DNA from 3 places in the Microbispora sp. NPDC088329 genome. Region 3 is predicted to be linked to each of the others. Evidence: riboswitches for the same ligand, from Rfam matches in the RefSeq annotation. Region 3 holds a riboswitch; each other region holds the start of a gene.

Region 1 (3,267 bases), on a different contig from region 3:
ACTTCAGGTGCTCAGCCCCGGTGCGGCGGCTCAGCCTCCGGCGACGGCGGGGATGACCGAAATCTGCACCCCGTCCGGGGTGGCGGTGTCGAGGCCGTCAACAAATCGGACGTCCTCTTCCCCAACGTAGACGTTGACAAAACGCCGAATCTTGCCCGTCTCGTCCAGGATGCGCCCGCCGATGCCGGGGTAGTCCGCGTCCAGCTTCTGCAGGACCTCGCGGAGCGTTCCCCCCTCTCCGCTCACCTCCGCGGCTCCGTTGGTGTACGTCCGGAGAATCGTCGGAATCCGTACGGAAACGCTCATTGTTCGCTCGCTTTCGTTGCTGCCGATGGGCCTTGTGAAACGCTTTCAGTTGGCGAATGCCGCACGGAACGCGTCGAGAGAGGGGCGGATGACGGCCGTGGGACGGGCGTGCTCGGCCACCGCGTCGAGCGTCTTGAGCCCGTCGCCGGTGTTCAGCACCACGGTCTCGGCGTCGGGGTCGAGGCGGCCCTCGCGCACCAGCTTGCGCAGCACGCCGACCGTGACGCCGCCCGCCGTCTCGGCGAAGACGCCCTCGGTCCTGGCCAGCAGGCGGATCGCCTCCACCACCTCCTGGTCGTTCACGTCCTCCACCGCGCCACCGGTCCGCCGGGCGATGTCGAGCACGTACGGCCCGTCCGCCGGGTTGCCGATCGCCAGGGACTTGGCGATGGTGTCGGGCCGCACCGGCTGCACCACGTCCTGCCCGGCCTTGAAGGCCCGGGAGACCGGCGAGCAGCCCTCGGCCTGGGCGCCGAAGATGCGGTAGGGCCGCTCCTCGACCAGCCCCAGCTTGATCAGCTCACGGAAGCCCTTGTCGATCTTGGTGAGCTGTGAGCCCGAGGCCACCGGGATGACGATCTGGTCGGGCAGCCGCCAGCCGAGCTGTTCGGCGATCTCGTACGCCAGCGTCTTGGAGCCCTCGGCGTAGTAAGGCCGGAGGTTGACGTTGACGAAGCCCCACTTCTCGCCCAGCTCGTCACCGATGAGCTCGGAGCAGAAGCGGTTCACCTCGTCGTAGGTGCCTTCGAGGGCGACCAGGCGGCCGCCGTACACCGCGGCCATGGTGACCTTGGCCGGCTCCAGGTCGGCGGGGATGAACACGCAGGAGTCCAGCCCGGCCCGGGCGGCCGCCGCACCCACCGCGCCGGCGAGGTTGCCGGTGGAGGAGCACGACAGGGTGTGGAAGCCGAAATTGCGCGCGGCCTCCAGCGCGATCGAGACGACCCGGTCCTTGAAGGAGTGCGTGGGGTTGCCGGAGTCGTCCTTGACGTGCAGCGACCGCAGCCCGAGCTCGGCCGCCAGCCTGTCGGCCTTCACGAGCTTGGTCCAGCCGGGCTGGAGGTTGGGCTTGGCCGCCACGTCGGCGGGGACGGGGAGCAGGGAGCGGTACCGCCAGATGTTCGCCGGGCCGGACTCGATGTCCTCCCGGCGGATCTCGCCGAACTCGTACGCCACCTCAAGTGGGCCGAAACACTCCGTACAGGCGAAGATCGGGCCGAGGTCATAGAGAGCGCCACACTCGCGGCACGAAAGACCGGTGGCGGGGCCGAACTCGACGGGGTTAGCGGCAGTGCTGGTGTGCGCCATGAAGCGAGGCCTTTCCCTCATCTTCGCTCGCGACCACCCTGGCCGCGAGCCGGAATTGGCACCTGTCCCGGCCGGGCCTCGTGGGCACGAGTACGACACCGGGGAGGTTGCCGGGGCTTCGCAGGGCCGGTCCCTCCACCCCTCTGGATGAGCATGTTCAGTTGTGAGACCTTCGCGAGAAGGTCCGTGAAGCGCCGCACCGTGCGGGCGAATCGCGCCGATCGCGGCACTAGCACTGTACCCCGGCGTCCCCTGTGTCCGTTCCGTCGTCTCAAATCATGAGACGATTTGTATCAGCCGTACGCCTCGCCAAGAGCGGTCTGCACGTACTTGCGTGCCTGGTGGATACGGGATTTGACCGTCCCGAGGGGGATCTTCAGCTGGTCGGCGACCTCCGCGTAGTCGAGCTGGCAGATGTCGCGCAGCACGAGCGCCTGAGCGAGGTCGGGCCGCTCGGCCTCAAGCGCCTCCATCGCGTCGAGCAGGTCGAGCCGCGACCCGGCGATGACGCTCACCCTCCGAGGATCGGGCCGCTGCTCGGGCAGCTCCTCCGCCTGCTCCGACGAGCGCCGCTTGAGCGTGCGGTAGGTGGTCCTCGCGCAGTTCACGGTCACGATGTGCAGCCAGGTGCTGAACTTGGCCCGCCCCTCGAACCTCGCGATGTTGCGCGCCACGGCGAGCAGCGTGTCCTGCGCGGCCTCCTCGGCGTCCTGCCGATACGGTAGAAGCCGCTCACAGTGCCGCAACACGTCGGGCTCGATGCGCCGCAGCAGTTCACCGAGCGCGCGATGGTCCCCCTGGGCAGCCGATCGGGCCAGGTCCTCGGTCGTGTCGTCCAGTGCCATGCCGTATTCAGCCCTCCCGCGATCGGTTGACATCCTATTGACGGAGGTCGGCTTTTATTAATCTTCCGGCATGCGCGCCCGCTCTGATCGAGGGAACCCCAAGATGAGCAGCACCGTTCTGATCGCGTCCAACCGGGGCCCGGTGTCCTTCACGCTGTCGGACGACGGCGGCCTGACCATGCGCAGGGGCGGGGGCGGGCTCGTCTCCGGCCTGTCCGAGGTGGTCAGGGACACCGACGTCCTGTGGGTCTGCGCGGCGCTGTCGGACGGCGACCGGGGCGCGGTGCGCCAGGCGCCCGGCGGGCGGCTCGACCGGGCCTTCGAGACGGGGCCGATCCGCATGCTGGACATCCCGCCCGCGGTCTTCCACCGGGCCTACAACGCCGTGGCCAACTCGACCCTCTGGTTCGTCAACCACCTGCTTTACAACACGCCCTTCGCCCCCGAGTTCGGCACGCGCTTCCGCCGGGAGTGGGAGTCGTACCGCACGTACAACGGCGCCTTCGCGCTGGCCCTGGCCGAGGAGGCGGCGCACCGCGCGCGTGTCATGGTGCAGGACTACCACCTGACGCTGACCCCGGCGATGCTCCGCGTGGAGCGGCCCGACCTGCGCATCGCCCACTTCTCGCACACGCCCTGGGCGCCACCCGAGTACTTCGCGCTGCTGCCCGGGGACGTCATGGCGGAGGTGCTGACCGGCATCCTCGGCGCCGATCACGCCGGGTTCCTCACCGCGCGCTGGGCCCGCGCCTTCATGGACTGCTGTGAGACGCTGCTCGGGGCCCGGGTGGACCGCGACGCCCGTACG
Region 2 (3,267 bases), on a different contig from region 3:
GGCTCCTCGGCGAGCTCCAGCCTGGGCGCCAGCCGCAGCAGGGCGCCGAACGACTCGGTCATCTCGACCCGCGCGAGCGGTGCGCCGAGGCAGAAGTGGATGCCCGCGCCGAACGAGATGTGCGGATTGTCCACCCGGCCGAGGTCGAGACGGTCCGGGTCGGCGAAGACCCCGGGGTCACGGTTGGCCGAGCCGAACAGCAGCGCGACCTCCACCCCCCGGGGGATCGTCACCCCGCCGACCTCGACGTCCTCCAGCACCCATCGCTCGAACATCTGCGCCGGGGTGTCGTAGCGCAGCAGCTCCTCGACCGCCGTCGGCATCAGGCCGGGGTCGGCGCGCAGCCGCTCCAGCTCGCCGGGGTTGCGGAACAGCGCCCACCATCCGCTGCCGGTGGCGTTGACCGTGGCCTCGTGCCCGGCGTTGAGCAGCAGCACGCAGGTGCCGATCAGCTCGTCCTCGGTGAGCCGGTCGCCGTCGTCCACCACCTGCGCGAGTGCCGAGATCATGTCGTCGCCCGGCCGCTGCCTGCGCGCCCTGGCCAGCTCGCGCAGATACTCCGCGAACTCCGTCGCCGCGCGAACGGCCGTGTGCTGGACCTCCAGTGAGGGGTTCAGCTCGTACATCCCGCAGATGTCGGCCGACCAGGGGCGCAGCAGGTGGCGATCGGCCTCGGGCACGCCCAGCATCTCCGCGATCACGGTGACGGGCAGCGGCTCGGCCACCTCCGCCAGCAGGTCGCCGCCGCCGCGCTCGACCAGTCCCTCGGTCAGCTGGGTCGCGATCTTCCGTACGCGGGGACGCAGCGACTCGACCATCCTGGGCGTGAACGCCTTGGACACCAGGCGGCGCAGCCGCGTGTGCACCGGGGGCTCCACGTCGAGCATGCCGGCCCGGATCACCCGCCAGAACGGCTCCTGGAACTCCGGCTCCGGCTCGCGACCGAACGCCTCGTGCGTGCCCACGTGCAGGTAGGACCGGCCGAGGCGCCGGTCGCGCAGCAGCGCGTTCACATCCGCGTGGCGGGCGATCAGCCACTGTCCCGTCGGCTCGAAGAAGCTGACCGGATCGTTGTCGCGCAGGTCGCGATAGACGTCATAGGGGTACGCCACGAACTCGGGATTCCAGGGATCAAACTTCACAATGGACAACAATAGGGATTGAAGACCTGAGCTGGGAGTACGGCCTCGTCATGTCCTAGGTTGAGACGATGCCGAAGCCCCGCGAACAGCACCGCAGAGAGCCCCGCGAACTCACCGAGTTGCCCTACGCCGATCACCTCGAGCCGTTCGAGGGCCGTCTCGCCCAGGGCGGCGACTACGACACGGTCCTGTTCGACGGGCAGGAGTTCGACGACGCCGACGCTTCCAATGCCCGATTCATCGAATCGGCGTTCACCTCGGTCACCTTCACCGGCGGCCGTTATCGGCGCACCCGGTTCTCCGACGTCTGGCTGAGCGGCGTGCGCTGGGTGGGCGGTGACCTGACCGAGTCCACCTGGACGGACGCGGAGATCATCTCGAGCTCCCCGGCCGGTACGGCGCTGCCCGGGGCCGCGATGAACCACGTGGCCTTCCATCGGTGCAAGCTCGACTCGGTCAACCTCCGCGCGGCCGAGCTCCGTGAGGTCTCGTTCGTCGAGTGCACGCTGCGCGACGTGGACTTCATGGGCGCCACGCTGACCGGTGTCTCCTTTCCCGGCTCCACGCTGGAACGGGTGCGGTTCGACAAGGCGCGCATGTCCCGGGTCGACCTGCGCGGCGCCGTGTCCCTGGGCATCTCCGACGGTTACGACGCGCTGCACGGCGCGACCATCAGCGGCGTCCAGCTGATGGAACTCGCGCCGATGTTCGCCCACATCCTCGGTGTCACGGTCGACAACGGCTGACTTCGCCTGAGTCGTCCGCACTTGCGGGCGGGGGGCGGTGCCGGGTTATAGTGCCGTCCAGGTCATGAGTGCCAGCGTCAAGCCCCGGCTTGCTGGCCGGCAACCCTCGCGCTCGCGGCGGGGTGCCCCGGGTGAGGACCGGGCCTGGCACGAGGTGTGCCGGGCAAGCGCGGGCTCCGCCTTCCGATGCCATGGCCGGGGTCCCCGACCCCAGGAGGCATGGCGTTGTCCGCACTCACCTTCGTCCAGCAGCCCGTCGACCGCATCTCCGAGCCCGATGTCGCCTCCGTGCGCCTGCCCGCCGTCGTGGGCGCCGACCTGGAGGTGCCCGTCAGGGGCGGCAGGCTCGTGCCGTACGCGAACCTCGACTACGCGGCGAGCGCGCCCTGTCTCGAGCCGGTGAACGCCGCCGTCGCGGCGGCGCTGCCGGCCTACTCCAGCGTCCACCGGGGTGCGGGCTACGCCTCGCAGCTCACGACGGCCAGGTATGAGCAGGCCAGGCACACCGTGCGGGCCTTCGTCGGCGCCCGCCCCGATGACGCGCTGGTCTTCGTGCGCAACACGACCGACGCCATGAACCTGCTGGCCCGCAGCCTCCCCGAGGGCACCACCGTCGTCGTGTTCGAGACCGAGCACCACGCCTCGCTGCTACCGTGGCCCGACGCCGTACGGCTCGCGCCGCCCGCCTTCCCCGGCGAGGCGATCCGGGCGGCCGACGAGGCGCTGGCCGCGATCGAGGGCCCGGCCCTGCTCGTCGTGACCGCCGCCTCCAACGTCACGGGCGAGCTGTGGCCGATCGCCGGGCTGGCCCACATCGCCCACCGGCACGGTGCGCGGATCGCCGTGGACGCGGCCCAGTTCGTCCCCCACCGCGGGCTCAACCTCGCCGCGCTCGACCTCGACTATGTGGCGTTCTCCGGCCACAAGCTCTACGCCCCGTTCGGCGCCGGGGTGCTCGTGGGCCGCTCCGACTGGCTCGCCGCGGCCGATCCGTATCTGCGCGGCGGCGGAGCCGTACGGGCCGTGGGCGAGACCACCGAGTGGAGCGACGACCCCGAGACACGGCACGAGGCCGGCACCCCCAACGTGCTCGGCGCGATCGCGCTCGCCGCCTCCTGCGACGCGCTGACCGCGACCGGCTGGGCCGCGCTGGTGCGGGAGGAGGAGCGGCTGCTCGCCCGCCTGCGCGCCGGGCTCGCCGCGATCCCCGGCGTACGCGAGCTGTCGCTGTGGGGTCAGGACCACCCGCGCGTCGGCATCGTGTCGTTCGCCGTCGAGGGCCGCACGGCCCGCGAGGTCGCCGAGGCGCTGTCGGCCGAGTGGGGCGTCGGCGTCAGGGACGGCAAGTTCTGCGCCCACCCGTTCGTCCGTCACCTCCT
Region 3 (3,267 bases):
GGCGGTCTTCGGCGTGGCGCCCCGGAACAGCCACGCGTCGAACATCCGGGGGGTGGCCGGGCCGTGGGCACCGAGGAACGCGCGGAGCACCCGCACGCCCCCTTCCTCCGGCGAAAGCGCCTCTCCCCGGCCGCCCGGCAGCCAGTCGGCGGGCCTGGTGAAGGTGACCCTGCCGTCACGCGGCGGGCCGTAACACAGCTCGCCGAGGAAGCTGAGCGGTTTGAGCAACGCGCCCCAGCCGGACGTGAGGGCTTCTCTCACGTGGGCGTCTCCGGTCGTCGCGATGACCGCCTCGACCAGTTCCTCCCTGGTCAGCACGCGGCCGGACAACGCGCGCGGCGCGGCGTCCACGACGGCCTCGATCTCCCGGGCGGACACCCCGTGGCCGCGCTGCCAGGACGCCTTCTCCCAGAATCCGAGCGACCCGAGAGCGGCGCGGTAGGCGGGAAACTCGTCCGCCGGGAGGAGGTGGAGCGTGCCGCGCATCGTCCAGGTCTTGACCAGCGTGCGGTCACGCCACAGAGCGTCCTCGATCTCCCCAGGGCGCGGGTTCGCGTGCCGTACGGCGACGGCCAGCGCCGCCGACGAGGCGACCTGCGCCTGCACCCCGCACAGCCGCCGGGCGATCGCCACCGCGTCGCCACCGCCAGCGGGCTCGACGAACTGCCGTCTCAGTCTCCAGGCGAGCACCTGCGCCCAGGTCGTCTCAGCAACCACGCCACACTTCTACACGCCGGGTACGACAAGTCGCGCGACCGCCGGGATGCGCGCGGGCCGGCGGACGAACCGTGGGAACCCGCGGACGCGACCCGGCGGACGTCAGCCCAGCCGGTGCAGGAGGTGGTCGCGGGCGGCGCGGTCGCCGGGGCCGCCCCGCTCCTCGAGGCGCTCCGCGACGTACCGGCGGTGGGCCTCGTCGACGTTCCCGCCATACTTGAACTTGCCGTTGATCTTCTGGATCGTCAGCCGGAGACCGCGGATGCCCGGCAGGCGCCGGTGGTGCTCCGCGGGGTCGGCGAGACCGTCGTCCAGCCGGGCGAGCTGGGCGCGCAGGATGCCGAGCTTCCCGTCGGGGTCGTCGACGATCTCCGCGTGACAGATCAGCTGGACGGCGGCGTAGTAGGTCGTGGGAACGCCGAGCCGGGGGTCCTCGTCCGTGCCGGGCAGTGCCTTCCACGCCCCCTCGACGTACGCCCAGTCGCCGGCCACGGCCATGACCACGGCCGGGTTCTCCTCGATCGCCCCCCAGACCGGGTTCGGCCGGGCGAGGTGCAGCAGGATCGTGGACGCGTCCGCGAGGAGGAACTGCGTCGGCACGACCACCGGCACGTCGCGGTCGCGCCCGGACGCGATGAGGTGGCCGAACTCGTTCGCGCGGACGAACGCCAGCGCCTCCTCGTCGTCGGCGGAGTCCCAGGGATGAATCAGCACACCCTCACTGTACGCACAGGCATCCTGCCTGCCTGCCTGGCCGTGTGTGCGATACACAACATCTTCACAGATGGACAAGTCCTCAACGATGTGCCAGCATCGGGGCCGGGTCACGAGGCCGATCGCGCCCCTGGACGATCGTCGGCCGGCAACCTCGCACATCCGCGCAAGGTGCCCTCCAGGGAAGACCTGGCCGCTGCCGGCCCGGCAGGGGCAAGCGCGGATCTCCCGCCCTCCGGCATGGGATCCCCGAACGACCGAGGAATCGCGTTGCCCGCATGCCGGAACGCCGCAGCCGCGACCCGACGGCGCCCCCGCACGCCCGGACGCCCCCGCACGCCCGGACGCCACGGACGCTCCGGGACGCCCCGTGCGGCCCGGGCGCTCGCGGGCCGGTGGCGTGGTCAGACGCGTCCTCACCCGTCCAGTGCAGCCGAACGACGGCCGCGAGGCCTCGCACCCCGGCTTCTCCGAATTCCCCGAGGACGATTCATGCTTGACGACCTGCAGTTCTTCCGCACCGCCAGGGCCCTTCGAGTCTCTCCCCTCCTGGTCGACGCCGCGGACCGGATCGACGCCGCCTTCCCCGACGAGCTGTGCAGGCAGCTCCTCCCTCGGCTCTCCCGGCTGGCGGGAACGGCCGACGACGGCAGGAACGAGGACCGCGTCCTGATGGCGCAGGACTGGCTGGCCCGCACCTGTCTCCCGGTCTGGTTGCGGGCCGCGGAGCTCGGGGATGACGCGTCACGGCTTCGCGGTCTCGCACCCCTTCGCGACGCCGAAGGCCGGGGGCGGATGGTGGAGATCGCCAAGGAGGTGGGCGCCCGGGTAGGGCTCGGCGCGCCCTGCAGGGCCGAGGGCTTCCGGCTCTTCAGCCTCGCCGCAGCCGCGGCCGGCCACGCGGAGAGCGGCACGAGCCCGTGGCGGCACGTGGAATCCGCCGACCCGGACTTCTACCGTACGGTGACCCGGGCGGCGCGCAACGCCGCCATGCGGGTGGCGCTGGCGGCGATCAGGCAGGCCGGGACGGGACCGAATTCCGGCGGCGCGAAGCCGGAGCGGCCCGACGCCGCCGCTTCCGGCGGCACCGCTTCCGGCGGCACCGCTTCCGGCGGCACCGTTTCCGGCTGCACCGTTTCCGGCTGCACCCCGGCCGAGCGGCGGAACGCTGCCGGCCGCGAGGAACGGGACCACGTCACGCGGGCCCGCGCCCGCGCCGCGCTCGAACCGGCCGTCGCGCTCCTGCAGCGCTCCGCGGTGGAGCTGTTCACCCACATGGCCGAGCCGCCCACCCGGGAGTGGCCGTACGAGGGCCGCACCCCCGCCGGCTGACCCGGAGCGCGGAAGGGCAGATCATCCGCCTGTCGTGATCTCTAAGATGCACTTCATGTCCGCAGGGAGCGACAGACGAGGCGGCCCTGCCTCCCCGACGCACGTCCGTCATCCGCTGACGGACGCGCTCGGTTTCGCGTGGGCCGTCGTCCCGGCCGTCTCGCTGGGCCTGCTCACCTGGCTGGTCCTCGGCTTCGCGGCGTACCGGACGAAGAGCCGGGTCACGGCCGTCGTCGCAGGCGGCCACCTGGCCGTGCTCGTGTTCCTCGTCTCGACCGCCGGGGTGCGGGACTTCCCGCAGGACGACTGGCGCAACCAGCTGGCGCTGTGGGTCTGGGTCCTCGGCGTCTGCGCGGGCGGCACCGTGCACGCTTTCGTCATACGCAAGCGGGTCTTCCCTCCCCGTGCCCTGCCCGGGGAGGAGGGCCCGGCCGGCGCCACCGCGGGCGAGGGGCGTCAGGTCGTGGCCGGGCCCAAGGGGATCGCGGTTCCGCTGAGTTACCT

The links. A riboswitch is a leader RNA that binds a small molecule or an ion and turns the genes downstream of it on or off. The one in region 3 is predicted to bind S-adenosylmethionine.
Region 1: it holds a riboswitch for S-adenosylmethionine, as region 3 does, so the genes downstream of both, thrC (threonine synthase) here and AB0O28_RS34155 (hypothetical protein) in region 3, are expected to answer to the same signal.
Region 2: it holds a riboswitch for S-adenosylmethionine, as region 3 does, so the genes downstream of both, AB0O28_RS28340 (aminotransferase class V-fold PLP-dependent enzyme) here and AB0O28_RS34155 (hypothetical protein) in region 3, are expected to answer to the same signal.

The regions. Positions count from the first base shown of each region.
Region 1 is NZ_JBFBIP010000013.1:22,938-26,204, reverse strand. Features, by position in the region: gene AB0O28_RS23390 (MoaD/ThiS family protein) at 31-306, opposite strand; gene thrC (threonine synthase) at 352-1,614, opposite strand; SAM riboswitch class I at 1,629-1,768, opposite strand; gene AB0O28_RS23380 (RNA polymerase sigma factor) at 1,908-2,459, opposite strand; gene AB0O28_RS23375 (trehalose-6-phosphate synthase) at 2,563-3,267, shown strand, end outside.
Region 2 is NZ_JBFBIP010000018.1:17,910-21,176, forward strand. Features, by position in the region: gene AB0O28_RS28330 (cytochrome P450) at 1-1,142, opposite strand, end outside; gene AB0O28_RS28335 (pentapeptide repeat-containing protein) at 1,211-1,888, shown strand; SAM riboswitch class IV at 1,949-2,064, shown strand; gene AB0O28_RS28340 (aminotransferase class V-fold PLP-dependent enzyme) at 2,108-3,267, shown strand, end outside.
Region 3 is NZ_JBFBIP010000026.1:45,406-48,672, reverse strand. Features, by position in the region: gene AB0O28_RS34165 (winged helix DNA-binding domain-containing protein) at 1-717, opposite strand, end outside; gene AB0O28_RS34160 (FMN-binding negative transcriptional regulator) at 820-1,431, opposite strand; SAM riboswitch class IV at 1,540-1,657, shown strand; gene AB0O28_RS34155 (hypothetical protein) at 1,924-2,763, shown strand; gene AB0O28_RS34150 (serine/threonine-protein kinase) at 2,819-3,267, shown strand, end outside.